2 regions of the Caballeronia sp. GACF4 genome follow, and region 1 is predicted to be linked to the other one. Evidence: riboswitches for the same ligand, from Rfam matches in the RefSeq annotation. Region 1 holds a riboswitch; the other holds the start of a gene.
The links. Region 1 has a riboswitch for cobalamin ahead of cobW (cobalamin biosynthesis protein CobW). Riboswitches for the same ligand answer to the same signal wherever they lie in the genome.

Region 1 (13,018 bases):
CGCTATTCAACGCAATTGCGCGAAGCCTGCCGGGCGGGGTGTACCGGTTCGCAACTCAAGCGCTTGAGCATACGGTCGAGCTTTTGGAATCGTTCTTGCCGCCTCGGTCTTCGGCCTGTCCCGGCCTCATGCGTATCGTGCCCGCACGCGATGGCGCCCTTGCGCGCGTGCGTCTTGCCGGTGGCGAGTTGCGTCGCGAAGCCGCGCATGCCGTGGCGCACGCCGCCGAGCGCTGCGGTTCCGGCACGATCGAAGTGACCAATCGCGCCAATCTGCAACTGCGCGGCATTCGCGACGACGCCCACGCGGAACTCATCGACATCGTGCTCGCGGCGGGCCTCGGTCCGACCACGGCCGGCGCCGACGATATCCGAAACGTCATGCTGAGCCCGCTTGCGAGCACGGGAACGCGTGCGCTTGCAGCGGATATCGTCGAACGCATGCAGGCCGATGCCGCGTTGCACGCGTTGTCGCCGAAGTTCGCGTTGCAGATCGACGATGGCGAAACGCTTGCGATGCTCGATCATCCGCACGATCTTTGGCTTTCGGCGCTGGACAATGGCGCGCGCTTCGCATTCGGTTTTGCAGGATCGATGCCGCATCGTGAGGAACATGCGCCTGCCTCGGGCGCGATTGCGCGTGACGACGCGAAGCGCTTCATCCTGGCCGTGCTGCAGGCGTTTCTGGCGCTGGCATCGGTGGAAGAACACCGCATGCGCGATGTGCTCGCACGCGTTGGAATTACGGGCTTTCTCCATGCCCTCGACTTCGAAACACAGCACGACGCCGCACTTCAGTCATGGCGTCGCGCGCCTTCCGATGCAACGTTACGACTCGGCGCGCATGCGGACTATGTCGGCGCGCAAGCGCCGCTCGGCCGCCTCGATGCTAATACACTTCACGCAATCGCCGATCTCGCCGAAGAACGCGTCGTGATGACGCCCTGGCAAAGCGTGTTGCTGCCGGACGTGCACGCGAATCGCATGACGCATGTCGTCGATGCCCTTCGCGCGCTTGGCCTCTCCACCGATCCACGCGATCCGTTCGCGCGTCTGATCGCATGCGCGGGTTCTTCGGGCTGCGCGAAAAGCCGTGCCGATACGAAAGCGGACGCGCATCGTTTAGCCGCCTTGCTGCCCGAGCATGCGCACGCGCATCTGAGCGGCTGCGAGCGCTCTTGTGCGGCGGCGCATCCCGTCGAAAACACGCTCGTTGCCGTTGCGCCCGGCCGCTACGACGTGCTTCGAGGCACACACGTGATCGCCCATAACCTCCTCATCGAAGAGGCGGCCGCATGGCTCGCCCGGAGTCATGCCGATGTCTGACTATATCCGCGACGGTGCGGAGATTTACCGGCGATCGTTCGCGACGATTCGCGCCGAAGCCGACCTCGCCGCCATTCCCGTCAACCTCGAAATGCTCGCTGTGCGGCTGATTCATGCGTGCGGCATGATCGATATCGTCGATGACCTGCGCTTCTCGTCCGATGCCGGTATCGCGGGCCGTGAGGCGCTCGTGAGCGGCGCGCCCATTCTCTGCGATGCGCGCATGGTTGCCGAAGGCATCACGCGCGCGCGCCTTCCCGCGAATAATCGCGTGATCTGCACGCTCGGCGATGCCTCCGTGCCGGAACGCGCCCGTGCGATGCACAACACGCGCTCCGCTGCCGCACTCGAACTATGGCGGCCCGATCTTGCGGGTGCGATCGTCGCAATCGGCAATGCGCCCACCGCGCTCTTTCATCTACTCGACATGATCGACGACGGCGCACCGAAGCCCGCGCTCATTCTCGGCTTTCCGGTGGGCTTTATAGGCGCGGCGGAATCGAAAGCCATGCTTGCCGCCGACAGCCGTGGCATTCCTTTCGTCGCGTTGCTCGGACGACGCGGCGGCAGCGCGATGGCGGCGGCCGCCGTGAATGCGCTCGCATCGGAGGCCGAGTGATGAGCGGAAGACTCCATGGTCTGGGCGTCGGTCCGGGCGATCCCGATCTCATCACGGTGAAGGCGTTGAAGCTGCTCAAGGCGGCGCCCGTGGTCGCGTATTTCGTCGCGAAGGGGAAGAAGGGCAACGCGTTCGGCATCATCGAATCTCATCTCGAAGACACGCAGACGCGCTTGCCGCTCGTCTATCCCGTGACGACCGAAGCGCTCGAACCGCCACTTTGCTACGAGACGATCATCAGCGCGTTCTACGATGAATGCGCGCTCGCCATTGCGGATCATCTCGAAGCCGGCCGCGACGTGGCGGTGATCTGCGAAGGCGATCCGTTCTTCTACGGCTCGTACATGTATCTGCACGATCGCCTTGCCGCGCGCTTCGAGGCAGAAGTCGTGCCCGGCGTCTGTTCGATGCTGGGCGGCGTCGCAGTGCTTGGCGTGCCACTGGTTTATCGTAATCAGAGCCTTGCGGTGCTTTCGGGCGTTCTTTCGGAAACCGAACTAAAACGAAAGCTGGCGACGAGCGATGCCGCCGTCATCATGAAGCTCGGCCGCAACTTCGACAAAGTGCGTCGTGTGCTGGCGGAACTCGGGCTCGACAAACGCGCGTTGTATGTGGAACGCGCGACGATGGCGAATCAACGCATCGTGCCGCTGAACGAAGTCGATCCAATGGCATCGCCCTACTTCTCGCTGTTGATCGTGCCGGGGACGAAATGGAGCGCATAGACTTAGCGAAGCCGCTTGCCATCGTCGTGCTCGGCAACGGTGCGCTGACTATCGCGCGCAAGATTCAGGCGTGTCGTCCGGGATCGCTCGTTCATGGACTCGCTAGTCGCGTGAAGGTGGACGTCTCCTTCGACGACTTCGGCGCGCACGTGCGGGCACTCTACGCGGCAGGCTCGCCAATCGTCGCACTGTGTTCAGCAGGCATCGTAATTCGCGCGCTGGCAGCGTCGCTTGCGGATAAGGGCGCGGAGCCGCCGGTGCTCGCTGTCGCGCAGGACGGCAGCGCGGTCGTGCCGCTGCTCGGCGGCATGAGCGGCGTGAACGTGCTTGCGCGTGAAATCGGCCAGATGCTCGGTATCGTACCGGCCATCACGACGAGCGGCGAATTACGCTTCGGTCAATGTCTGCTCGCGCCGCCCGAAGGCTACGTACTGGCGGATATCGAACGCGGCAAGCGCTTCGTGTCCGACTTGCTTGGCGGAGCAACGACGCGCGTGGAAGGCCACGCACCGTGGCTCGATCAGGCAGCCCTTCCTCGCGCCGACGATGCGTTGCGCGCCATCCGCATCACGCCCGAAAGCGCCCACGATGAACACAGTCTCGTGATTCATCCACGTTGTGTGATTGCATGGATCGAAGATGACGCGACGAACGGCGATGTAGCGGAATGCGTACGCAAGGCACTTCAAGCACGAAGCCTCGCGCCGCTCGCACTCGCTGTGCTGGTCACGCCCACGCACGCAATGACATCGCAACGTCTTGCCGATGCCGCGCAAGCGCTCGACGTGCCATTGCGTTTCAGCGACGCCCCGCCTTTCGATGTTTCGCACAACGGCGACGTTGCATTGCACGTCGCGAACGCGCCCGTCGATGCGCAGGCGATAGGCCGTGCACGCGGCACGTTGACCGTGATCGGTCTCGGTCCCGGCAGCTCCGAGATGATGACGCCCGCCGCGAAAGCCGCGCTCCGTGCCGCAGAAGACGTGCTCGGTTACGAAACCTACGTGCGCATGGCAGGCCCGTTTCGCACCGATCAACGCGCGCATATGACGGACAATCGCGAAGAGTTGCAGCGCGCGCGACATGCGTTCGAACTGGCAAGCGAGGGACGCAGGGTCGTGGTCGTATCGTCGGGCGATCCGGGCGTGTTCGCCATGGCGGCAGCCGTGCTCGAAGCACTCGACAAGGAAGCGAACGCGTCATGGCATGCCGTGAAACTCGAGATCTTGCCGGGCGTATCGGCGTCGCTTGCCACGGCGGCGCGTGCGGGCGCACCGCTCGGCCATGACTTCTGCGTTTTGTCGCTATCGGATAATCTGAAGCCGTGGGGCGTCATCGAGAAACGCATAGCGCATGCGGGTCAGGCCGATTTCGTCATGGCGTTCTACAACCCGCTATCTAAGGCACGGCCCTGGCAATTCGATCGCGCGATCGAAATCGTGAAGCAGCATCGCGATGCCAAAACGCCGGTCGTGCTCGGGCGCGATGTGGGACGCGCGGGCGAGACGCTTCGCATCATGACGCTTGGCGAGTTGGACAGCACGATGGTGGACATGCGAACGATGGTGATCGTCGGATCATCGACCACGCGCGTGATCGGCGATGGCGCATGGGTTTATACGCCGCGATGGTATGAATGACACGGGCAGGCTACCGCAAGTCCGCGCTCAGTTCGCTCGCATGAAAGTACTCCGCCGCCCAGCGTAGCGCCAACGTGCTCGCTTGCCCGACTCCGAATTGCCCTTCATCGAAGTCCACCAGCACGACGCGGTCCGCGCACTGCGGCGGCGCGGGCGTCTCGTTCGTGCGGCCATCGGTCAGCACCCATAGCCAGCGACGCTGCGCGGGTCTTCGACGCGCGGCTCGTGCAAGCACGGTCTGCGCACTCGAAAGACCCAACGCCAGCGGCGTGCCACCACCGCCACCGATAGGACTCACCCAGCGCTCGTTCCACCAATGCGCGGCGCCCGGCTGACGACGCACTTCCGCACGCCCGCCACCGAAACATACGAGCGCGATTTCCGCACGCTCGCGATAGGCCCGATCGAACAACGCAATCAACAAGCCCTTGGCACGCGCGAGCCGTTCACCCGTGAGCATCGATCCCGAGCAATCGAGAAGAAAGCAATGCAACGACGCCGCTTCGCCCTGCACACGTCGATAGCGAAGATGCCGTGCATCGAGACGCTCGGCACGTTTCGCGCGTAGCGTCGATATCCAGTCGAGCGTGGTGCTTTCATCGCCTTCGCGACCGGTCATGCGACCGCGTGCCCGCGCTTCACGCCATCGAAGACGATGCTCTTGAGCATCCGCTTCGTGTCTCCGATGGCTCAGGCTTTTTTTGCGGCAAGCGGTCTGACTTGCTTGACCTTCGCCGTGCCTGCTGGCTCGGGCGGCATGTAGCCCCAATCGCTTTCATTCGTGCTGCCGTTATCGCGCGGGGCGGGCTGCTGCGGCGCTTCGCCTTGCGATGCATCGGCCTCGCGTCGTCGATGCTTCAGCACGGCGTCGGCCACGCGATCGACGTGAAGCGTCTGCACGTTGCTCGCGCCTTCGAATGCCGCGAGCGCTCTCGCCGCACGCAGCATCACGAGATCGGCGCGCAAGCCATCCACGTGGGCGGCGATGCAAAGCGCGCTCACGCGCGCATGCACCGCGTCGTCCGGATCGAGCGCGAATAGCACGGCACGTGCTGCATGAATGCGTTCTGCTAGCGCCGACTGTGCGTCGGCATGGCGTGCGCAGAATGCTTCAGCATCCATATCGAACGCGAGCCGCGCCCTGACGATCCGTTGCCGCACGCTCGCATCGAAGCAATTGTTCAATTCGACCGCGAGCCCGAAGCGGTCGAGCAATTGCGGACGCAATTCGCCTTCTTCGGGATTCATCGTGCCGATCAATACGAAACGCGCTTCATGCCGATGCGAAATACCATCGCGCTCGATGACGTTCACGCCGCTTGCCGCGACATCCAGCAACTGATCGACGAGCGGGTTGGGCAGCAGATTCACTTCATCGACATAGAGCACGCCGAGATGCGCTTTTGCAAGCAAGCCCGGCGAAAAGGTCACGCCGCCGTCGCGCAAGGCGCTTTGAATATCGAGCGTACCGATCAACTGCTCTTCGCTTGCGCCGAGCGGCAGCGTGACGAGCCGGCCTTCGGGCAATAGCTCGGCAAGGGCGCGTGCGGCAGTGGACTTCGCCGTTCCGCGTGGGCCGCTGACGAGCACGCCGCCAAGCGCCGGATCGATAGCCGCGAGCACGAGCGCCTGCTGCAAGGCCTCCTGCCCGACGAGCGCGGTAAAGGGAAACACCGGAAAATCAGCGTCGTTCGGGTTCAAGTCTGTCGGCCTTCGAGTTGCAGTTCGACATCGAGCAAATGGCGCGTCACGTCAGCGCGATAGCCGCCCGGCTCTTGCCATAAACCGCGCTCCATGGCTTCGAGCAGACGCTCGCATATCGATTGGAGCGCGTGAGGATTGTGCTGCGTGATGAACTCGCGCGTGTCTGCGTCGTTCACGTAAGCGTCGGTAACGAGCGCGTATTGATGATCCGATACGACACGCGCCGTGGCGTCGTATCCATAGAGATAATCCACCGTTGCAGCGAGTTCGGATGCGCCTTTGTAGCCGTGACGCTTGACGCCGTCGATCCATTTTGGATTGACCACGCGCGAGCGCACCACGCGTGCAATCTCTTCGTTCAAGGTCCGCACGCGCGGCGCGGCGGGATTGCTATGATCCGCGTTATACGCCTGCGGTTGCAGGCCCGAAAGATAACGCACGGCCGCGACCATGCCGCCCTGAAACTGATGGTAGTCGTTCGAGTCCAGCAGATCGTGCTCGCGGTTATCTTGATTCTGAAGCACGACATCGAGCGCGGAAAGCCGCGTGCCGAAGCTCGCTCGCGCATCCACGCCGTCTTGCGCCTGCGAATACGCATAGCCTCCCGTGCTTTGATACGCGGCCGAGAGATCGGCGTCGCTCTGCCATTGCTTCGCATCGATCAGTTCCTGCAAGCCCGCGCCATATGCGCCCGGCTTCGTGCTGAACACGCGCCAGCCTGCACGTTGCCGCGCTTCTTTCGCATTCATACCGCGACCGATCAGTTCATCGCGCTCACGCATGACGCGCGCGCGAATCGGATTGATATCCTCGGGCTCGTCTTCGAGTTCGGCGACGGCTTGCACCGCCGCATCGAAAAGATGCATGAGATTGGCGAAGGCGTCGCGAAAGAACCCCGATACGCGCAAGGTAACGTCGATACGCGGCCGGTTGAAGATGGAGATTGGCAGTATCTCGAAGTCCGTCACGCGATTGCTTCCCGCCGCCCACTTCGGCCGTACGCCGATCAGTGCGAACGCCTGGGCCATATCGTCGCCGCCAGTGCGCATGGTCGCCGTGCCCCACACGGAAAGGCCGATGGCGCGCGGGAAATCGCCGTGATCCTGCACGTGTCTTTCCACCAGCAGATTGGCCGACTTGAGGCCGATGGACCATGCGGCCTGCGTCGGCAATGCGCGTGTGTCGACCGAATAAAAATTGCGTCCGGTAGGCAACACGTCCGGTCTGCCGCGCGATGGAGAACCGCTCGGACCAGGCGGCACGAAGCGGCCCTCAAGCCCGCGCTTCAGTTGCTCGAGCTCTTGCGGACCACACGCGTCAAGACGCGCGAGCACATCGCCTTGCAAGCGTTCGAGCACCAGCGTCGTTTGCGGCCCCGGCGATTCGGCATCGCCTTGAAATAGTTGCAATGCTAACGATTCGAGGCGTTCGCGTGTATCGCCATGATGCCGCCAAGGCGCGTCGACCGCGTTTTGAAGCGCGTCGGGGCGAGGTCCATTCCATGGCGCCGCCCAGTCGGCATCGAGCGGATCGAACGCTTCACCGAGCGCGAGATCGCGCGCCATGGCCGTGATGAGACTTGCATTTGCACCGCGTCCGTCGCCGGTCGGAAAACGGCCCAATGCGAGCAGCGTATCGCGCCTTTGCACGCCTTCGGGTGATACGCCGAACACATGCAAGCCATCGCGTATCTGCGCTTCCTTCAGTTCGCACAGATAGGCATCGGCACGCGTAAGCAATGTGTCTTCACCCTGCAAGTCGCCCGGTGCGTCGAGCCCGAGTTCCTCATGCAATCTGTTCTCGACGATGTTCGCGAGGATGGACTTGCGCAGCAGCTTCGCGCGGCGCGTATCGACCATGAGCGCTTCGTAGTATTCGTCCACTTGTCGTTCGAGATCCTGCAGCGGCCCATAGTTTTCGGCACGCGTGAGCGGCGGCATCAGATGGTCGATGATGACCGCCTGCGCGCGACGCTTGGCCTGACTTCCCTCGCCCGGATCGTTCACGATGAAGGGATAGAGATGCGGCATGGGACCGAGAATGAGATCGGGCCAGCACGATGCCGACAACGCAACGCTCTTGCCCGGCAGCCATTCGAGGTTGCCATGCTTGCCGACATGCACGAGCGCATCGGCCTGGAAACGCAAGCGCAACCAAAAATAAAACGCGAGATACGCATGCGGCGGCACGAGCTCGGCATCGTGATAGCTCGCATAATCGTTGCGCTCGCGCGAGCGCGAAGGCTGAATGCCGATGAACACTTCACCGCAACGCAAGCCTGCAATCATGAAGCGGCCGCGCCGTATCGTCGGATCGTCTTCAGGCGCGCCCCATGTATTTTCCAGTGCTTGCCGTGCATCCAGCGGCAACGCGCGATAGGCATCGAGATAATCTTCGAGCGCAAGACTTTGCAGGGCCGGGCGAAGATCGCGCACGACAGGGTCGTTCGTCACGCCTCGCGTAAGCGCTTCGATGAGCGCATCGCCATGTTCGGGAATCTGGTCTAAGCGATAGCCTTCACGCTCGAGCAACTGCAAGATGTTGATGGCCGATGCCGGCGTGTCCAGTCCCACGCCGTTGCCAATGCGCCCTTCGCTCGCCGGATAATTCGCCAAGACGAGCGCGATGCGCTTGCGCTCGTTCGGCGTATGTCTGAGCTTGCACCAGCGCGCGCTGAGTTCGGCGACGAAGCGCATGCGCTCGGTATCGGCTTGATAACGCACCACGTCGACCTGCGTATGCGGGCATCGATAAGCAAGCCCCTTGAAGCTCACCGCTCGCGTGATGATACGGCCATCCACCTCGGGGAGCGCCACGTGCATGGCGACATCGCGCGAATTCAGGCCTTGATTGTCCTTCTGCCAGTCATCGCGATTGCCCCCGCTCAAGATCACTTGCATCACGGGCGCATCGCCGGCCACTTCGAATGCTTCGCTTTCTCCGATCACGCCCGCAGCGAACGCCGTGGTATTGAGCACGAGCGATGCAACATGCTGCGCGCACAAACGCTCCACTACTTCGCGGCTCAGACTTTCCTTGAGCGATGCAATCGCAATGGGCAGCGGATTCATGCCCTCGCGTTCGAGCGCTTCGATGAATGCATCGAACACAGCGGTGTTGCCTGATTGAAGATGCGCGCGATAGAAAAGAATGGCAACCACCGGCGCGCCTTCGGTCCAGCGTTCGCGCCAATCGTCGCTAGAAGCGCTTTCGCGCTCGGGGTGATAGATCGCGACCGCGGGCAACGCGCTCGGCGCGTGCGCTTCGCGTCCCCAACCGAACGCGCGATGCGCGATGGCGCGTAGAAACTCTTCGGCATTGCGCGCGCCGCCTTCACGTAAATAGCGCGACAGGTCGCGGCAGAACGCGGCATCGGCCGTACTCTTGCCGATGAGATTCGGGTCTTCCGAAAGATCGCCCGAAAACATGGCGAGCATTTGCTTTTCGCGCTTTGCCAAAGCGACGAGACGCTCGATACCGTAGGGCCAATACGATTCGCCGCCGAGATGATCGACGATGACGACCTTTGCATGACGCAGAATGTCGTCGACATAAAAGTCGACCGAAGCGTTCTGGCGCAGGAACGATTGATTTGCGAGCCGCACTTCCGGAAAGCCGGGGCCGAGACGTGGAAAGACGCTTGCGAGCAGCGCGAGCGTGGTATCGGCCGAACTGAGCACGACGATGGGCGCGCGCGTCTGCTCGATCCGCATCACGCCTGCGGCGTCGTCGACGAAGCCTCCCGGAGTCGTGCGCAGCAGATGCATCGCTCAGGCCTGCACGGGTAAGTTCTGCAACGCGGAAACGAAGGCACGTTGCAGCGTTTCGCGGTCGAGGTCCTCGCCGATAAGCACGAAGCGACTCGATGCCTCGCCTTCGTTCCAGCGCCTGTCGAAGTAACTGTCGAAGCGTCGCCCCACGCCTTGCACGACGAGCCGCATGGCGGCACCCGGCAACGCCGCGAAGCCCTTCACACGGTAAATCGTGTGCCTTTCCACCAGCACGTGCAGTGCCGCAAGCAGCTGTTCGCGCGACTCGACATCCGCTGCGACCACCACGGAATCGAACTCGTCGTGATGATGATCCGCATGACCGTCTTCGTCGGGCGAGCCATGATGGTCGTGCCGCAGATGAATGGTCTCTTCCGATGCGGATTGCAAGCCGAGCAGCGCATGCACGTCGAGTTTGCCCATCTGCGCGGGAACGATCTTCACTTCGGGCGGAATCTCGGGGCGCACGAGCGCATCGACCTTGCTCAACGCGGCGGCATCCATGAGATCGGTCTTGTTGACGATGACGAGATCCGCCGACGACAGTTGGTCTTCGAACAACTCATGCAACGGCGATTCGTGATCGAGATTCGGATCGGCCTTGCGCTGCGCATCGACGGCGATGGGATTTGCCGCGAACTGACCGCTTGCCGCAGCCGGACCGTCGACCACGGTAACGACCGCGTCCACGGTGAAGGCGTTCTTGATGGACGGCCAGTTGAAGGCCTGCACGAGCGGCTTGGGCAAGGCAAGCCCGGACGTTTCAATCAACACGTGATCGATACTGTCGCGCCGTTCAAGCAGTTGCTCCATCACCGGATAAAACTCTTCCTGCACGGTGCAACACAAGCAACCGTTCGCGAGTTCATAGAGATTGCGTTCGGCGGAGCCTGCTTCGTCGTCGCAACCGATACCGCAGCCCTTGAAAATTTCTCCATCGATACCGAGCTCGCCGAACTCGTTGACGATGACCGCGATGCGCTTGCCCTGCGCGTTCGAAAGAATGTGCCGCATCAGCGTGGTTTTGCCGCTGCCGAGGAAGCCGGTCACGACCGTGACGGGGATCTTGCGCGTTTGCATCGTTGCTCCGTGCTTGATTGATGCGTGCGCCCTATGCGTGATGGTGTGCGCGATGCGGTCTATTCGACCTTTGCAGCGGCATGGACATGGAAAAGCGCACGACTCGGTGGATCTGGGGATACGCCGCAACCCCGCGGCTAAGGAAATCCCTTCGGTAATTCTGGCCGGTATCCGGGCTGACGAAAATAGCCGCTTCGCCTTCCCGCGCCGGACGCTTTGAACGCCTAGCACAGTGGCTTTGAAACCGGCTTGCCGCGCATGTCATGCGTGGCTTTCGCTTACCGTTGCGGGGGCAGCACAGGTTGGCTTGCGTTCGCCTGAACGCGCGCTTCCTGTTTCCCGTTCAACTGCGCGCTAAAGACTTGGCGCGCGAGCACCTGAACTATTGAAAGTCTAGGGCTAGCGGGGTTAGGCGTCAAGAAAGCATGGTGCCTGCCTAAGCGTCCGGTATGGTATCTTTCCTCCGCCTTAAGGCTTTTCAAGTCGACCTCCATGAATTGGCTTCGTTTAGCATGAGCGCCGCGCTCGTCATCGGCATCGGCTGCCGCCGCGGCGTAAGCGCCGAAGCAATAGAACGCGCTGTGCGTGGTGCGCTTGGCACGCTCGCATTTGCCGATATCGCCAGCGTGGCAAGCATCGACGCTAAGAAAGACGAAACAGGATTGCTTGCATTTTGCGAGCGTCATCAATTGCGCGTGGATTTCTTTAGCGCCGATCAAATCGAGCGCGCGCCTGGGAAATTCTTATCGCAGGCCAGGCGGCATTTGAATGTCGACGGCGTATGCGAGCCTTGCGCGCTCATTGCCAGCGGCGGCCGGCTCGTCGTGCACAAGACTATCGCGGGCGGCGTGACGGTCGCTATTGCAGAGACACCATCGAAGAAACAAGCATGAAAACCGATACCGAATCGCATTTGCGCATGACCCAGCGGCGCAAGGAAGGCCATGAGAAAAAGCAGGCCGCCGCCGACCATGAAAAGGGCCTGTTGATCGTCAATACCGGCAACGGCAAAGGCAAGACCACCGCTGCATTCGGCATGGCCATGCGCGTGCTCGGGCACGGCATGAAACTCGGCGTGGTGCAATTTATCAAAGGCGCGCTGCATACGTCGGAACGCGATTTCCTTGGCGCAATCGCGCATTGCGATTTCGTGACGATGGGCGATGGCTATACGTGGAACACGCAAAATCGCGAGGCGGACATCGCCACGGCGCGCAAGGGATGGGACGAAGCACGACGCATGATCCAAAGCGGCGAGTATCAGATGGTCGTACTCGACGAGCTCAATGCCGTGCTCAAGTACGAATATTTGCCGCTCGAGGAAGTACTCGGCGTGCTAAAGGCACGGCCGGCCATGCTGCATGTCGTCGTGACAGGACGACACGCGGCCGATGAGCTCATTGAAATAGCCGATCTCGTCACCGAAATGCGCCTCGTAAAGCACCCTTATCGCGAGCAGGGCGTCAAGGCGCAACGCGGCGTCGAGTTCTGACGCAATGGCAGACTGTCCCGCACTCTTCATCGGCGCGAGCGCGTCGCATCAAGGCAAGACCACGGTGACGGCCGCGCTTGCACGTCATCACACGCGGCAAGGCAGGCGCGTGCGCGTCTTCAAGACCGGGCCGGATTTTCTCGATCCGATGATTCTCGAGCGGGCATGCGGGTCGCCCGTTTATTCGCTGCATCTTTGGATGGTCGGACTGGAAGCGTGCCGCGCGATGCTTTCCGCGGCCGCCAAGGAAGCCGACCTTATTTTGATCGAAGGCGTAATGGGCCTCTTCGATGGCACGCCGAGCAGCGCCGATCTCGCCGCTGCGTTCAATGTGCCAGTGCTTGCGGTAATCGGCGCGCATGGCATGGCGCAAACCTTCGGCGCGCTTGCGTTCGGACTTGCGCGTTATCGGCCCGATGTGCCGTTTCATGGCGTGCTTGCAAATCGCGTGGCGTCTGCGCGCCATGCACAGATGCTGGCCGAAGCCATCCCCGAAGGGCTGCGCTATTGCGGTCATTTTTCGAACGCGGACGATATCGCGCTACCCGAACGTCACCTCGGCCTTACTCAAGCGCGGGAAGTGGCGGACCTGGATGCGCGTCTCGACCGCGCCGCCGATGCCATTGCCGCGACCACGCTTGCCGATTTGCCGCCGCTCGTTCG
Region 2 (17,360 bases), on a different contig from region 1:
AATCAAGGCTAGCGGATAGCCGAACGCGGCGCTCGCGCGTTCAGGCGTGAGCACGTCCGCGACGAGACCGGCGTGCGCGCCGCCCTTGCCATCGAGCAAAAGCGCGTGCGTCGAGAAGCGCCGCGCGAGATTGAGATCGTGACACGAGAAAATCACCGTGCGGCCGGACTTGCGCGCGGCGTCGGCCAGTACGTGCAGACAATCGATTTGATGATGCAGGTCCAGATGCGCGAGCGGTTCGTCGAGCAGCAAGAGCGGTGTGTTTTGGCACAGCACGGCGGCGAGCGTCACGCGTTGCCGTTCGCCGCCCGACAATGTCAGGACATCGCGCGAGGCGAACGATAGAAGACCGAGCGCATCGAGCGCGGCATGCGCGGCAGCGCGGTCTTCGGCGCTTTCCCAGCCCCAGCCCGTGACATACGGAAAGCGGTTCAGCAGCACGGTGTCGAGTACGGTCGCGCTGAAGGCATCGTGCGAGCTTTGCGGCATCAGCGAGCGCGCGCGTGCGAGATCCGCCGCGCGCCAGGATGCGAGCGCGCGGCCATTGAGCGATATCGCGCCTTCGGCCGGCTTTGTCAAACCCGCGAGCACGCCAATGAGCGTGGTCTTGCCCGCGCCGTTCGGCCCGGCTATGCACCACATCTCGCCCGCGCCGATACTTTGCGTGAGGTCTTCCACGAGCGTGCGAGCGCCCGCGCGCAAGCTGACGTGTTCGATATGCAGGGTCATCGCGGTCTCGCCAGCAGCATCCACAGGAACATCGGCACGCCGACGAGTGCGGTCACCACACCCACCGGCAATTGCGCGGGCGCGATCGCCGTGCGCGCGACGAGATCGGCGCTCATTACCGCGAGGCCGCCCGCCAGCGCCGACGCCGGCACAAGCATGCGCTGATCGTTGCCGAACGCGAGCCGCAATAGATGCGGCACGACGAGCCCAACGAAGCCGATGGTGCCCGCCGTCGTGACAGCCGCCGCTGCCGCAAGCGATGCGACGAGATACACCGACAGCCGCACGCGCGAGACAGGCACGCCGAGCGAACGCGCGGCCGTATCGCCACGCAACAGCACGTTGAGTTGCGGCGCGAGCGGCACGACGACGATCATCGCGACGACGAGCGCGATCAGCGCGGGCCACGGCGTCGCTGCGCCGTTCAGGTCGCCCGTCAGCCAGAAGATCATCCCGCGCAAGCGATTCTCCGGCGCAATGCTGAGGATCAACGTGATGAGCGCGCCCCAGCCCGCCGCTATCACCACGCCTGTCAGCAGAAGACGCGGCGAGGCATCGCGATCGCCGTGCCACAGGTCGCGTCGCGCGAGTCCGAGCACCAGCACGATGGATGCGAACGCGCCCGCGCACGCCGCCAGATCGATGCCCCACCACGGCAGCGACGCGAGCATCGCCGTGAGCGCGAAGGTCGCCGCGCCGCCGGATACGCCGAGCACGTACGGCTCGGCCAGCGGATTGCGCAACAGCACTTGCAGCAGCGCGCCGGAAAGCGCGAGCAAGGCGCCCGAAGCGAAACCCGCAAGCGCGCGCGGCAAACGCAAGGTGAGCACGATGTCATCGGCGATATCGGGCGCGGCCGCATGCGCGTGCAGCAACGCCGCGATGGCGCGCGGCAAGGGCAACGCGACGCTGCCGAGCGCGAGCGACGCCGCAAACACAAGCAACGCGGCAAGCCCGAGCGCAGCCCAGATGCCTAACGCGCGTTTAGCGTTCATCGCGCGGCGCAGGTCAACGGTGTCGCTCACGACGGGCGCCAGCCGAGCGTGACATAAGCGCCGCGCCTCGGCGTGTTGTACGAATAAGCCAGTTCATAGTTCCGGTCGAAGAGGTTGTCGACACGCGCGCTCACGTACCACGACTTCGTGATGTCATAGCGCGCCGACAGATTCACGACGCCATAGCCCGCGAGCGTCGAATCGTAATCGCTGCGCGCACCGCTCACGATCCACTCGCCACCCACGCGCCAGCTTCCTATCGAGCGATGCGCGCTGAAACTCGCGAAACGCCGCGCACGGCGCGTCAGGTCCTGATTGCCGGTTTCATCGACGGGATTCTGGAACGTCACGCCCGCGCGCAAATCAGTGGCGCCGACATGCCCTGCCCACGATCCCTCGACGCCCTGCACCTTCGCGCGTCCGACGTTCTGCGCGATATATAAGCCGCTGCCGTCCGATACGTAATCGATCAGATTCGAATAGCGCGTCTGAAACGCCGTCACGCGCAGCACGCCCACTTGGTCCGATGCGTACTGCAGCGCCGCTTCCACCGAATGACTGCGCTCGGGCTGAATGGACGGATTGCCGCTGAACGGATAGTAGAGATCGTCGAAGCTCGGCGCGCGGAACGACGCCGCGTAACTCGCGCTCGCGCGCCAGTGCGTGTCGATGTTGTACGCATAGCCCAGATAGTAGCTGTTCGCGCCGCCGAAATCGGAATACTGGTCGTGGCGCAGATTGGCCTGCACTTCGCTCGGACCGAAGCGTCCCACATAGCCCGCGTACACCGAATTCACGTGACGATCCGGCGCGCTGAACTGATCCGAATCGAGCGTCTGGTCGAGATGTTCGTAGCCGAACAGGAGCTTGTGCGCCTCCGTCAGGCGAAAGTCGTTCTGCCACAGATACTGGCGATCCTCGGAATTGAAGCGGCTCGTATAGATGCCGTTCTGCTCGATGTTCGCGCGGTCCTGTCCCTGCGCGACCGTGAAATGCGTGGTCCACTGGTCCGTGATACGGCCGTTCGCAAACACCGATGTCGACCGCACGCGACTGTGCGAATCGTTGAGATCGCCGGGCAAGCCGTAGGCATCGTCGAAACTGTCGATGCCGTTCGACTGATAGAAGCGCACGCCCGCGTCCCATTTGTCGCCGAACTTGTGGCGCAGCGTGGCCGCGACGCTTTCGTTCAGATAACCGTTCGCGTTCGGATTGGCGTTGGGCGCGAGCGCGGGATCGATCGACGAGAAACCATCGGTCTTCTCGCGCGATACGTTGAAGCTGAAGGTCGTGCGGCCTTCGCTATCGAGCGCGCCGGAAACGCCCGCCGCTTGCCGCTGCGTGTGATAGCTGCCGTATTCCGTCTCGAAGTAGAAGCGCGGCGGATGCGCCTCGCCGTCTTTCGTGAAGATCTGCACGACGCCGCCGATCGCGCCCGAGCCGTACAGCGCCGACACGTTGCCGTTCACGACTTCGATGCGGTCGATCTGATCCGGCATGATCTGCGCAAGCTGCGCCGAGCCGAGCGATGCGGACTCCACACGCACGCCGTCGATCAAAACGAGCGATTGCGTCGAGGACGCGCCGCGTATGAACGCGCTTGCATTCGCTCCCGGGCCGCCGTTGCGCGTCACCTGCACGCCGGGCGCAAGACCGATGACGCCGAGCGCGTCGTAGGCATTGCTATCGGCGATATCCTGGGCGTCGAAGAGCGAAGTCTGCGCGATCGTATCGGCGAGAGGTTGCGCGGTGCGCGTCGCGGTCACGACGACGGGTGCGAGCGGCGGTTGCGAGGCTTCGTCCGCGAGCGCTTCATGAGCGAGCAGCCATGTGTTGAGGGCGACGAGCGCGGCGCGTTCGATCGTTTTGCGTCTGCCCGCGTGTCGGGCAAGTGGCGATACCATGCGTGAAATGTTCCCATGCGTAGGCTGGCGCGACCTCGCTCCCCGCAAGGCCAATGCGCGACGAGCGCGCTCGAATGCGAACAGACGAACGCGCTGAACAGTTGGCCGGTATCCGGGCTGGCGACACACCGTCCCGCCTTCCCACGCATGAAGCGCAGTGGCATCGACACGTTTTTCGCCTTGCCTGCGTCGAGCGGCGGATTCTTGCGAATCAGACAAACTCGCAAGCAAACTCACACGACGGCGCGGCGAAAAACGCGCAAGGGACGACTTGCAACTTGCGTTGCGGTCGCTTACCGTTGCGGGGGCAGCACAGGTTGGCGTGGCCTTGGCGGCGCCGCTTCCTGTTTCCCGTTTGACTGCGCCCGCAAAAGAATGCGGACGCGAGCACCAAAAGTGCGGCAAGTGTAGGAGCGCGATTCAGGACCGTCAAGAAACGACCCTGGCCCATCATCGCAAGACACACGGCTCACGACGAACCCAACTAGAACCCGCCGTCGCAACACATCGGCAGCGCCCGCGCTTTCCACACACGAATGCATCGCGATGCACGCATGATCGCGTGCTGTTACGTCTCGAAACGAGACAATTATCGGAAGCTCCGTTGAACCGCGCTAGAATGCGAGGTCTTTAGAGGATGCAGCACATGCTCAACGAACTCGAATCACTGTCAGGAAATATCGGCCGGCTGATCCAGATCAGCGAGCGGCACAATCAGGCGCGTCTCGCGCTTGAAGCACAAATCGAACAACTGCGTAGCGACTACGCGAACGTGCAGGCAGAGCTCGTGCAAATGCGCGAAGAGCGCGACACGCTCCAAGCCGAACGTGATTCCCTCTCGGCCAAGATCGACGACGCGCAGGTCCGCCTGAACGCGATCCTCGAAAAGTTGCCGCGCGGCAAGTCCGCGAATCATGCCGAGACGGAAAATCAGCTCGATCTTCTCGATGCCCGTTCTCACGATGTGCAAGCCGCGCACGAGCATGCGCACGCGGGAGAGCACAGCGAGCATCATCACGGAGAGAAGGCATGACGACCACGCAGATCGAAGTATCCATTCTCGGCCAGCAATATCGCCTCGCCTGTTCGCCGGAAACCGAAGGCGCGCTGCGTGAAGCGGTGGCACGCGTCGACGCTGAGATGAACAAGGTGCGCAATGCAAGCAACGTGCGCGGGCAAGACCGCATCGCGGTGATGGCCGCGCTTTCACTCGCTTCCGAATTGCTGAGGCTGCAAGAAAGCGTGCGTCATGGCGAGGCCTTCCCCGCCGAGGAAATTCGCCGCACGATGCACTCCATGAACGAACAGCTTGGTGCTGTCATCGCGCAGTATGAAGTGCAGTGACCGAAGTGCCGCGACGCCGCTCCGTGGCGAACGCTAATCGGTCGCGCGATGTCAATCGAAAAAAGAAACTGCGCAATTGGTGTCGAGAGGCTGCATTAGACATTCGATTGGTGTAGAGTGACTACTCCCTGCCTGGTTCGCCAAGGTCATATATTCCTTGAACCAATGCTACATTGGCACGGTTGTGGAAACTTGCAGCACGGGCGCGCGCGTCACTCTGTCTGATGTACCCGAAGTGTTGCTTACTGCGACCAATCTTGAACCCAGGTTCAGGATGCCGGCCTAGCGGCCGAGGTGGGGACCCTACTCCAGCGGCATCGGTTCATACCGATGCCGTTTGCTTTTGTCGAGCCCGTTTTAAAACCCCGTTGCCGAATCCATCATGCGCTACTGGCTGATGAAGTCCGAACCGGACGAAGCGAGCATCGATCATCTCGCGCACGCGCCGAAGAAAACCCTCCCGTGGACGGGCGTGCGCAACTATCAGGCGCGCAACTTCATGCGCGACCAGATGCAAGTCGGCGACGGCGTGCTCTTCTATCATTCGAGTTGCCCGGAGCCGGGCATTGCGGGCATCGCCAAAGTCTGTTCGACGGCCTATCCCGATCCCACTCAGTTCGACGCCAAAAGCCCGTACTTCGACGCCAAGTCCACGCAGGAGACGCCGCGCTGGATGCTCGTCGATGTGCGCTTCGTCAAGAAGACGCCGTTGATTCCGCTCGCGACATTGCGCGAACACGCGGAACTCGCCGACATGCAAGTGCTGGCGCGCGGTAATCGGCTGTCGATCACGCCCGTGACCGAGGCGCAGTGGCGCTTCATAACCGAGCGTCTGGTCTAGGGCGCGCGAATCGTTCAAGGGAACTAAGGGAACGAACGAAGCGCCTAAGTGCGGTCGCGAATCACGCGATGCTCTTGCACTCGGAGTCCTTAGATGATCGACAAGAAAACCGCCGCCGCCCTCGCCTTCGTCGCGATGTCGAGCGCCGCGCTCACGCTTCCGCTTTCGGCCGCCGCTCAGACGGTAATCACCAATCCGCAGCCATCCGGCGTGCTCTCGCTATCCGCGCAAGCTAGCGCGCAAGTGCCGCAAGATGTCGTCAACATCACGCTGTTCTACGAGCAGGAAGCGGCCGATCCATCGTCGCTCACCACCACGCTCAATCAGCGCGCCGAAGCCGCATTGCGCGAAGCAAAAGGCGTCGACAACGTTACTGCGAAAAGCGGCTCGTTCACGGTTTATCCGAGCACGGATCGCGACGGCAAGATCTCCGCGTGGCGCGGCCGCACGGAGGTCGTGCTGGAATCGCACGACTTCGCGGCGGCGTCCAAGCTCGCGGGCAAGATGAGTAACGCCATGCAAGTCGGCAGCGTCGCGTTCTCGCTGTCGCCCGAAGCGCAGCGCGCCGCCGAGCAGAAGCTCTCGACGCAGGCCATCGAGTCGTTCCGCAAGGAAGCGCAGGCCGCGAGTCAGGCGTTCGGCTACGCCAACTTCACGATCCGCGAAGTGAACGTGGGCCACAGCGGCGCGGGTCCGCGCCCGGTGATGATGATGCAGGCCCGCTCGCTTGGCGCGGACGCGAAGGTCGGCGCGCCGATGGCGCTCGAAGCCGGCACGACGACGGTGACCGTCGACGTGTCGGGTTCGGTGCAAATGGGGCGATAACTGCTGTACCGGAGAACGCGGCGTGATTTACGCCGCGTTGCCGGACACGCGTTTCTGACGTTTGTACGCCCACACCATCATGACGATGCCCGCGACGATCATTGGCAGCGAGAGCCATTGGCCCATCGAAAAGCCGAGCGCGAGGAGTCCGAGATAATCATCCGGCTCGCGCGCGAATTCCACCGTGAAGCGCGCGAGTCCATAACCGATCAGAAACAACGCCGACACTGCGCCCACCGGCCGCGGTTTGCGCGCGAAGAGGTAGATCACCGCAAACAGCACGAGCCCTTCCAGCGCGATTTCATACAACTGCGACGGATGGCGCGGCAGCATGTGATAGCGCGAGAAAATCTCCGAGAGATTGTATTGCGCATCGAACTGCGGATGCTTCGCGAGCCAGATGGCGTCGTCGTTGGTGGAGTTTTGGAAGAGCATGGCCCAGGGCGCGGCCGGGTCGGTCACGCGGCCCCACAACTCACCGTTGATGAAGTTGCCGAGACGCCCCGCCGCCAGCCCGAGCGGCACCATCGGCGCGACAAAATCCGTCACTTGCAGCCACGTGCGCTTGCGCTGAAACGCGAACAGGACCATCGCGAGCGTCACGCCGAGAAAGCCGCCGTGAAACGACATGCCGCCTTCCCAGACCTTGAAGATATCGAGCGGATGCGCGAAGTAATAACTCGCCTTGTAGAACACCACATAGCCAATGCGGCCGCCGAGAATCGTTCCGAGCACGCCGTAAAACAGCATGTCGTCGATGTCCTTGACGGTCCAGCCTTGCGCGGCGACATGCGGCAAGCGCAGACGCAATCTGCCGATGGCAATGGCCGAAATGAACGCAACGAGATACATGAGGCCGTACCAGCGCACGGCGAGCGGTCCGAGATGGATCGCGACGGGATCGAAATTGGGATGTATGAGCATCGTGTAATGGAAGAGCCAGGCGAACTTCAAAGGCGAATCATACGGCAACGACGGCAGCAGCCTGCGCGCGCACGATCTCGATGAGCCGGCTCAACACCGGACTCACTTCGGCCGCGCGCCACACGAGCCCGGTTTCGACCACGGGCCCCGGTTCCCGCAACGGGCGATACACCACGCCCGTGCGCCGCAGATGTCGCACCGACTGCGGCACGAGCGCGACGCCCATGCCGGCGGACACGAGGCTCACGATGGTCTGCATCTGTATCGCCTCTTGTCCGATGCGCGGCGTCAAACCGGCCGCGCCGTAGCAGCCCATAATGATGTCATACAAACCTGGCGCGAGACGCCTTGGAAAGACGACGAGCGGCGCGCTGGCCAAATCGTGCAGATCGACGGGCGTCTCGGTCCATTCGGCGGCGCCCTGCCCGAGTTCCTGCGCGGTATCCGTCGACATGGCGATGACGAGCGGCTCGCGCGCAATCGGCAGATACGAAAGCGTCATGGCGTGACGCGGCGGCAGCGGCGGAATCACGAGACCGGCATCGATACGGCCGGCCACGAGTTCGTCTATCTGAACATCGCTGGTGGCTTCCGTGAGTTGCAGACGCACGCCCGGATAACGCGCATTGAATTCGCGCAGTAACGCTGGCAAAAGGCCGTAATCCGCCGTGGAGACGAACGCGAGCGAGAGCACGCCCGCCTCGCCGCGCGAAAGCGACTGCGCGAGCGGACGCAAGGCGTCGGCGGCGGCAAGCAGGCGGCGCACCTCGGGCAACAGATCGCGGCCAACCGGCGTCAGTTCGACCGTGCGCCGCGTGCGTTCGAACAGCACGACGCCGAGCGCGTCTTCCAGCGCACGGATGGCCTGCGAGAGCGGCGGCTGCGTCATGGCGAGGCGCGCGGCGGCGCGGCCGAAGTGCATCTCCTCGGCGACGGTCACGAAGTAGCGCAGCAGGCGGAGTTCGACTGGCATCGATATGTTTTGCGACTCAATAGACCCTGAATAATATATTGGACAGATACATCGACGACACTGCATTCTTCCTGCACCACACCAAGAACCACGATCCCCTCAGGAGGCAGCCATGCCCTTCAATCGCCGCTCGAAACACATCACGCAGGGCGTCGCACGTTCGCCCAACCGCTCGATGTACTACGCTCTCGGTTACAAGGAGGAAGACTTCGACAAGCCGATGATCGGTATCGCCAACGGTCACTCCACCATCACGCCGTGCAACGCGGGTCTGCAGCGTCTCGCCGATGCCGCCGTCGAATCTATTCGCAAGTCCGACGCGAATCCGCAAATCTTCGGGACGCCGACCATTTCGGACGGCATGTCGATGGGCACCGAAGGCATGAAGTACTCGCTCGTCTCGCGCGAAGTCATCGCCGACTGTATCGAAACGGCCGTGCAGGGACAGTGGATGGACGGCGTGGTCGTGATCGGCGGCTGCGACAAGAATATGCCGGGCGGCATGATCGGCCTTGCGCGCATGAACGTGCCGGGCATCTACGTGTACGGCGGCACCATTCGGCCGGGCAACTGGAAGGGCAAGGACCTGACCATCGTGTCGTCGTTCGAGGCGGTCGGCGAGTTCACGGCCGGGCGCATGTCGGAGGAAGATTTCAAGGGTGTCGAGAAGAACGCGTGTCCGTCCACCGGTTCGTGCGGCGGCATGTACACGGCCAACACCATGAGCTCCTCGTTCGAGGCGCTCGGTATGTCGCTGCTCTATTCCTCGACGATGGCAAACCCGGATCAGGAGAAGGTCGATTCCGCCGGCGAATCGGCGCGCGTGCTCGTCGAGGCCGTGAAGAAAGATCTGAAGCCGCGCGACATCATCAACAAGAAGTCGATTGAAAACGCCGTGGCGCTCATCATGGCGACGGGCGGTTCCACCAATGCCGTACTGCACTATCTGGCTATCGCGCATGCGGCGGAAGTCGAATGGAGCATCGACGACTTCGAGCGCATGCGCAAGAAAGTGCCGGTGATCTGCGACCTGAAGCCGTCAGGCCAATATGTCGCGACCGACTTGCACAAGGCGGGCGGCATTCCGCAGGTGATGAAGATCCTGCTCGATGCGGGCATGCTGCACGGCGACTGCATCACGATCACGGGCCGCACGCTCGCCGAGGAACTGAAGGACGTGCCGAGCAAGCCGCGCGCGGATCAGAAGGTGATTTTTCCGATCGAGCAGGCGTTGTACAAGGAAGGCCACCTCGCGATCCTGCGCGGCAATCTCGCGGAAGACGGCGCGGTGGCGAAGATCACGGGCTTGAAGAACCCGGTCATCACGGGGCCGGCGCGCGTGTTCGAAGACGAGCAAAGCGCGATGGACGCGATTCTCGCCGACAAGATCAAACCCGGCGATGTCGTCGTGCTGCGCTATCTCGGCCCGCAAGGCGGCCCCGGCATGCCGGAAATGCTCGCGCCGACGTCGGCGATCATCGGCAAGGGGTTGGGCGAAACCGTCGGCCTCATCACCGACGGGCGGTTTTCTGGTGGCACGTGGGGCATGGTCGTGGGCCACGTCGCGCCGGAAGCGTTCGCGGGCGGGACCATCGGGCTCGTGCAGGAAGGCGATTCGATCACCATCGACGCGCACAAGCTGCTGCTGCAATTGAACGTGGATGACGCGGAGATCGCGCGCCGCCGCGCGCTGTGGATGAAGCCGGCGCCGCGTTACACGCGCGGCGTGCTGGCAAAGTATGCGGCGTTGGCGTTGCCGGCCAATCGCGGGGCGGTAACGGGCTGAAGTGGGTCCAGCCAGGAAAGGCGAGCGCCCGGCGTTAAAAAGCCGCTACGAATGATCTTCGTAGCGGCTTTTTTCGTTCGGAGCCGTTGGCAAGCCCCGCTCACTCTTCCCGCTGCCGCCGCAACTCCTCTTCCACCGCCGCTCCGACCCACTCGCGCAAGCGTCCATCCAGCGCCACCGCCACTTCGCGCGTGATGTCCTCGACGAGCGTCTGCGTATGTTCGCGCAGCACTTCCTCGCAGCGCGCCGCGATCAGCGCGCGGGCATCGGTGTCCAGATACTGCGTGACGCGCGCGCGCAGGCGTTCGGCGACCAGCGCGGCATCGTATTCGAATGCCGCTTCCGCCGATGCCGCGCGCGCATATTCCGGCTTGCCGGGCACGACGACATCGGTGAGAACGGGGATGGACGTATCGAAGGATTCAGGTGTTTTGGTCATGGTGTCTCCGTCCGTCGCGTGATGAGCCTGTGTTGTGCGCCAATCGTAATGCCCCGCGACGGCGCGCTATGTTCGCTCAACCGCCTTGCTTGTGCGTTTCGATGGCGTAACCGCGATCCCGATAGAACCGGAAGCGCTCGCGCCCGGACGCGAGTTCGTCGTCCTCGTTGCCGACGATCTCCACGAGCCGCTCGAAGCGCGCGAATTGCGCGGACACCGGCGCGCCGAGATTGACGAGCACCTGATGATGCGGCGCGTCATCCAGATTCGACGTGAGCACGACCGGCGTCTCGGCCGCAAGCGGGCTTTTCGCCATGCAGTGCGGCACGAATTCGAGCGGCGCAAAGGTCCACAACTGCTCGTCGAATTCGGCGAGACGGCGCGGCTCGGCAAGGACGACGAGCGCGCGCCCGCTCGCATACGCCTTGCGCGCGAGGCGGCAGGCGTAGGCGAGCGAATCGCCCACGTTGGTATGAAAGTCGATGCGCGTCACGGCCTTACGCTCACTGGCCCGCGCGATCGATCAGGAACTGCGAGAGCAGCGGCACGGGACGGCCCGTGGCGCCCTTCGCCGCGCCGCTCTTCCACGCGGTCCCGGCGATATCCAGATGCGCCCACGGATAGCTCTGCGCGAAACGCGACAGGAAGCACGCCGCCGTGATGCTGCCGCCCGGACGCCCGCCGATATTCGCGACATCCGCGAAATTCGACTTGAGCTGATCCTGATACTCGTCGTCGAGCGGCAGACGCCACGCCGGATCGACGGCTTCGCGCGAGGCATCGAGCAATTCGCCGGCGAGCGCGTCATCCTTTGAGAACAGGCCCGTGTTGTGATGGCCGAGCGCGATGACGCAGGCGCCGGTAAGTGTCGCGATGTCGACGACGGCGGCGGGCTTGAAGCGCTCCGCGTAGGTCAGCGCGTCGCACAGAATGAGACGGCCTTCGGCGTCGGTGTTGAGCACTTCGATGGTCGTGCCGTTCATGGCGGTGACGATATCGCCCGGCTTGAGCGCGTTGCCCGCGGGCATGTTCTCGCAAGTCGGGATGACGCCCACGACGTTCAGCTTGAGCCCCATCTCGGCGACCGCGCGCAGCGTGCCGAATACCGAGCCCGCGCCGCACATGTCGTACTTCATCTCGTCCATGGAATCGCCGGGCTTGATGGAAATGCCGCCCGTATCGAACGTGATGCCCTTGCCGACCAGCACGACCGGCGCGTTCTTGCCCTTCGCCTTGCCAGACTCGGTCCCGCCTGCGCCCTGATAATGGATGACGATGAATTGCGGCGGTTCCACCGAACCCTTCGCCACCGACAGGAACGAGCCCATGTTGAGCGCTTCGATTTGCTTCTGGCCGAGCACTTCGACTTTCAGCTTCCAGTCGCGGCCGAGCTTCTTCGCGGTCTGGCCGAGATAAGTCGGCGTGCAGACATTCGGCGGCAGGTTGCCGAGATCGCGCGTGAGGTCCATGCCGTTGGCGATCGCCACGCCTTGCCTGGCTGCGGCCTTCGCGGCTTTTTCATCGGCGGGATCGACACTGAAGACGATCTTCTTGAGCGAGCGCGCGCTGTTGTCGGGCTTGCTCTTCATCTGCGTGAACTTGTAGGTCAGTTCGCGCAATGCGAGGATGGCGGCGCGCACGCCCCAGTCGCCGCTGCGTTCCTGAATGGGCAACTGCGCGAGCGTAAACGTAGCCTGGACGATCTTGGCGCCGAGGATCACGCGCCACGCGGCACGTACTGCCTCGCCATATGCTTTCTGATTGAAGGCGTCCTGCTTGCCGAGTCCGACGAGCAAGATGCGCGATGCGCCAATGCCGGTGACTTCGGGAATGAGGAGCGTGGTGCCTGCGCGGCCGTTCATGTCGCCGGCCTTCACGACGCGCGAAACGAGCCCTTTGGTGGCGACATCCATGTCGCGTGCGGCGCCTGTCAACGTCTGTGCTTCGAAGATGCCGAGCACGATTACATCTGACTTCCCGGTGAGGAAACCATTTGCCTCGCCTTTGCTCCAATCACAGGCTTTTATGCTAAAGTCCATCGCGCTTATCCTCGGATAAAATCTGGGCTGAAGGATGAAAGCCGCAATTATCCGCTATTTTTTCCGCGGCGGTCACAGGCAAAGCCCGACTGACTCGGGGAACGATTGCATTGCTACTGCATCTACTTCTTGTTGTTGCAGGGCATGTTCGTTATGCCGCATCGCCGCCGGCCTTCAGCTAAATTCAGCTAAATTCAATGATCTTCGAACGCTCCCTGCAGCGCGAACTCGCGTATACGGCCGGCGCCGTATTCATGGTGCTGCTCACGATCATGCTCACGACGATGATGATCCGTATCGTCGGCTTCGCGGCATCGGGCCAGGTTGACCCGCGCGATGTCGTCGTGTTGATCGGGCTCACCGTGATCGGCTATCTCGCGGTCATGCTGATCGTGACGCTGTTCGTTTCCATCCTCTTCGTGCTGACGCGTTGGTATCGCGACTCGGAGATGGTCGTGTGGCTTGCCTCGGGCGTGAGCCAGACGCAGCTCATCAAGCCCATCGCGGTGTTTTCCACGCCGATCATCATCCTTATCGTCTTTTTCGCGTTCGTCGGCTGGCCGTGGTCGAATCAGCAGAGCAAACTCATCAAGGCGCGCTTCCAGCAACGCGATGAAGTATCGCTGCTCGCGCCGGGCCAGTTCCGCGAATCGCCTTCGAGTCATCGCGTGTTCTTCATCGAGAAGATGTCGCCCGATCAGTCGCAAGTGGAGAACGTGTTCGTCACGAGCACCGAAGGCGGCAAGGTCAACGTCATCGTCTCGAAGAACGGACACACGGAGACGCGCCCCGACGGCGACCGCTTCATCGTGCTGGAAAACGGACGTCGTTACGATGGCGAGCCCGGCCAGCCGAATTTCCGCATCACGGAGTTCGAGCGCTACGGTGTGAAGATAATGAGTCATCAGGTCGTCAACACGCCGACCACCACCGGCATATCCACGCCCGACCTGCTCGCCAATCCGAGCAAGGACAACCTCGCGGAATTCGCGTGGCGCCTGGGTCTGCCGCTCATCGCCATCAACCTGATGCTGCTCGCCATTCCGCTGTCTTATCAGAACCCGCGCCGCAGCCGGACCATCAATCTCGTGATGGCCGTGCTCATCTATCTGACCTATTCGAATTTGCTGAACGTGGTCCAGTCATGGATCGAGCAGGGAAAGATGTCGTTCGGCGTGGGACTCGTGGGCCTGCATTTGCTGGTGGCGGCGCTCGTGGCGTTCATCTTCTGGCTGCGCGTGCGCAACCGGCCACTTTTCACGCTCTCGACGTTCACGCGTTCGAAGGGAGCCTGACGCAATGCGCATCTACGAACGATACTTCGCGCGCCAGATCTATCTGGCGTTCATCTTCATTTTGTTCGCGTTCTCGGGCCTGTTCTTTTTCTTCGACCTGATCAACGAACTGAACACCGTGGGGCATGGCAACTACAAGTTCACGCTCGCGATATTGCGCGTGGCCTTGCAGACGCCTTCGCGCTTCTACGAAATCATTCCGGTTGCTGCGCTCATCTCGGCCATTTATGTCTTCGCGCAGATGGCGGCGGCGTCCGAATTCACCATCTTCCGCGTGTCGGGACTCTCGACGGGCACGGCATTGCGTTCGCTCTTGAAGATCGGGATTCCGCTCGTGCTGGTGACGTATATCATCGGCGAAGTGGTTGGGCCTTACGCGGATCAGTTGTCGGAGCGCGTCCGTCTGGAGGCGCTGGGGTCGTCGGTCTCGTCGAATTTCCAGTCGGGCGTGTGGGTAAAGGACACGCTGACCGCGAAGGAGAACGGCGAGCAAGTCACGCGCTTCGTCAACGTGGGCACGTTGAACCCGGATACGACGATCGCCAACGTGCGTATCTATGAATTCGATTCGAAGTTCCGTCTCACCAATGTGCGTATAGCGCAGAGTGGCGTCTTCGAGCCGCCGGGCCACTGGAAGCTGACGGGCGTAACGGACACTCAACTGGTCGATGCGCCGCTCGCGGCCATCAACCCCAACGATGCGCTCAATCCTATCTACAACGCGAAGCAAACCACGCTGCCGGAGTACTCGCTGCGTTCCGAGCTTACGCCGCAGATTCTGTCGGTGCTGCTGGTGTCACCGGATCGCATGTCGATGTTCAACCTGTTTCGCTATATCCAGCACTTGACGGAAAATCATCAGGACACGCAGCGTTACGAGATTGCGTTTTGGCGCAAGATTCTTTATCCGTTCGCGGTGTTCGTCATGCTGGTGCTGTCGCTGCCGTTCGCATATTTGCACACGCGGGCTGGCGTGGTCGGCGTGAAGGTGTTCGGCGGCATCATGATCGGGATGAGTTTTCAGCTATTCAATACGCTCTTCTCGCACATCGGGACCTTGAATACGTGGCCGGCTCCGATTACTGCGGCCGCGCCTGCCCTCGCCTATCTCGCGATTGGCTTGCTGGGGCTCAAGTGGGTCGAGCGGCACTGAGTTTCTTCGGGAGAAGATGATGGGCAAGCACGGCATCGTACTGTTCGGACACGGCGCACGCGATCCACGTTGGGCGGAGCCGTTCGAACGGCTTGCGTCGCGCCTGCGTGCCGGGCGCGACGAGCCGGTTGCGCTTGCGTTTCTGGAGTTGATGACGCCGGATCTGCCTTCGGCGGTGACGCAGTTGGCTGAAGAAGGTTGCGATGCCGTTACCGTGGTGCCCGTGTTCTTCGGGCAAGGCGGTCATGTGAGGCGTGACTTGCCGGCGGTAATCGAGACGTGTCGCGCGGCGCATCCCTCTGTCGCGATTCATTGCGCGACGGCGGTCGGCGAGGATGATGCGGTGCTGGATGCGGTCGCGGAGTATTGTTTGCGGCAGGTTTGAGGGCCGGTCAGACTCAAGGCTCACGTATCGTTGGCTTGCCGAAAAGTTGAAGCGCTGCATATCGCTTTCGTCTTTTACTCAATGCCTAGCATTACTGACGATGCTACGATCTCTACGATTTCAGGAATGCTGGCCAGCCAACTCCGCCACTCAGGGCAACGGTCAACGTCAGCTTCACGAGACTGCTGCCTGCAACTCTGGCTTTCAGCGAAACATCGAGATAACCCGCATCAACTCCTTGCATGGCGCGTTACGTTTATAACTTTTTCGTTCGTGTCTTTATTTATGCACTGCCGTTTTGGCTGGGAAGCTTCGAGCTGACCGTTCACCAGGCGTTCGAAGAGAAAGATCCAGAGGCGTTTTTGGCGCCCGGGCTTATGCTAAGCGCAATCGCCCTGCTCACCTCACTGTGCCTTGCACGCAAGGAGCCAGCAGTTACGGCAGGAGCCGCCGAAAAGTTTCGATATCGGTGCGACGTTACGCTCGTGGCCATGGCGGCTGCCTTGGCTCTCATCGGCATGCCTTTGTGGCATCAGATACTCGGCGCGTCGCTTTCCGGGATTTATAAAGGTTGGCTGGGACTCACTCTGTTTGGCTGGAGCTCGACCAAATCGATTTCAGTGGTGTATTATTTTTTTGCAGTATCGCTGTCCGAGCTCAAACGCCTGACGACATGATAAATATTCTGACTGCGCTTCAAGGGAATTACGGCACGCTCGTCATTGCAGCGATCGCGTTCGCTGTAGTGCAGACGCTTGCCTACTTTTATCGCGAACACGTCGCCAAGTTGAGTGAAGAACAGGCAGTTGCGGAGCCGGTGTCGGCCGAGGAGCTTCGGCGTCAAGTCGAGCAACTGGTTCGACAGCAAGAAGATCGGTTGAATGGACTTCACAAGGAACTTCGAAGGGAATTGCTTGCGGAATTGCAGTTAGATTTATCGAAGGCGGCACGCCGGCAAGCCGGCGGAAAATCGTTAGCGGCTTCGGTTCTCTCTAACGCCAGATCGAGTTCTGCAAGTTCGTCATCAAGCGTTTATGTCGGCGAGTTGCGGCATAAGCGTGGCCGCGCTGCCTGATAAGCACATCGCAATCGTCCGCTCCAGGCAACGCGATTGGCCCGCAACCAGGCTCGTTCCAGAGTTCAGCCGTCCGCCTCAAGCCGCCGCCTGCATCCCCTTCAAATGCACCTTCGGCTTCACCACCGCGTCGCGATCCCGAAACGCCTCGCCTATCATCAGCAAACTCGGCTGCGATGCATCGAGCCATTCCTGCGCCTCGCCTAGCGCCATGCGCGCCAGCGTAAGCGTAAGCGTGCGCTCGCGCGGCGTGCTGCACGCCTCGACGATCGCCACCGGCGTCGAACCCGGCCGTCCCGCATCGATCAACTGTTGGGCAATGTCCGGCGCGCTGTCTCGGCCCATGTAGAACACGAGCGAATCCGCCTGCGCCTGCTCGCGGATATCGTCGCTGTCGGCGGCGCGACTATGCGTCGCCAGCGCGACACTGCGCGCGACGCCTCGCAAGGTCAGCGAGCGCTTGAGCGTCGCTGCGCTGGCGAGCGCCGCCGTGATTCCCGGTACCACTTCATAGTCGATACCCGCCGCCTCCAGCGCGCGCATCTCTTCATCCGCGCGGCCGAAAAGCATCGGATCGCCGCCCTTTAGACGCACGACGAGACCGTGTTCCAAAGCGGCATCGACGATCTGCTTGCTGATGAAATGCTGCGCCG

Region 2: linked by a shared signal. The riboswitch ahead of NCR40_RS02880 (TonB-dependent receptor domain-containing protein) and the one ahead of cobW (cobalamin biosynthesis protein CobW) in region 1 are both predicted to bind cobalamin.

What each region holds. Positions count from the first base shown of each region.
Region 1 covers NZ_JALQDW010000018.1:554,762-567,779, forward strand. Annotated here, with positions in the region: gene cobG (precorrin-3B synthase) at 96-1,325, shown strand; gene NCR40_RS17635 (precorrin-8X methylmutase) at 1,318-1,944, shown strand; gene NCR40_RS17640 (precorrin-2 C(20)-methyltransferase) at 1,944-2,669, shown strand; gene cobJ (precorrin-3B C(17)-methyltransferase) at 2,657-4,309, shown strand; gene NCR40_RS17650 (vWA domain-containing protein) at 4,320-4,928, opposite strand; gene NCR40_RS17655 (magnesium chelatase ATPase subunit I) at 5,000-6,010, opposite strand; gene cobN (cobaltochelatase subunit CobN) at 6,007-9,780, opposite strand; gene cobW (cobalamin biosynthesis protein CobW) at 9,784-10,863, opposite strand; cobalamin riboswitch at 11,009-11,259, opposite strand; gene NCR40_RS17670 (cobalamin biosynthesis protein) at 11,376-11,756, shown strand; gene cobO (cob(I)yrinic acid a,c-diamide adenosyltransferase) at 11,753-12,355, shown strand; gene NCR40_RS17680 (cobyrinic acid a,c-diamide synthase CobB) at 12,360-13,018, shown strand, end outside.
Region 2 covers NZ_JALQDW010000002.1:595,960-613,319, reverse strand. Annotated here, with positions in the region: gene NCR40_RS02890 (ABC transporter ATP-binding protein) at 1-729, opposite strand, end outside; gene NCR40_RS02885 (FecCD family ABC transporter permease) at 726-1,724, opposite strand; gene NCR40_RS02880 (TonB-dependent receptor domain-containing protein) at 1,751-3,628, opposite strand; cobalamin riboswitch at 3,715-4,038, opposite strand; gene NCR40_RS02875 (ATPase) at 4,275-4,661, shown strand; gene NCR40_RS02870 (cell division protein ZapA) at 4,658-4,972, shown strand; RNA gene ssrS (6S RNA) at 5,095-5,277, shown strand; gene NCR40_RS02860 (EVE domain-containing protein) at 5,355-5,813, shown strand; gene NCR40_RS02855 (SIMPL domain-containing protein) at 5,907-6,638, shown strand; gene lgt (prolipoprotein diacylglyceryl transferase) at 6,666-7,562, opposite strand; gene NCR40_RS02845 (LysR family transcriptional regulator) at 7,600-8,535, opposite strand; gene ilvD (dihydroxy-acid dehydratase) at 8,648-10,321, shown strand; gene NCR40_RS02835 (DUF2486 family protein) at 10,422-10,760, opposite strand; gene NCR40_RS02830 (DNA polymerase III subunit chi) at 10,837-11,253, opposite strand; gene NCR40_RS02825 (leucyl aminopeptidase) at 11,264-12,799, opposite strand; gene lptF (LPS export ABC transporter permease LptF) at 12,997-14,094, shown strand; gene lptG (LPS export ABC transporter permease LptG) at 14,099-15,247, shown strand; gene NCR40_RS02810 (sirohydrochlorin chelatase) at 15,267-15,632, shown strand; gene NCR40_RS02805 (hypothetical protein) at 15,875-16,309, shown strand; gene NCR40_RS02800 (hypothetical protein) at 16,306-16,707, shown strand; gene cobA (uroporphyrinogen-III C-methyltransferase) at 16,786-17,360, opposite strand, start outside.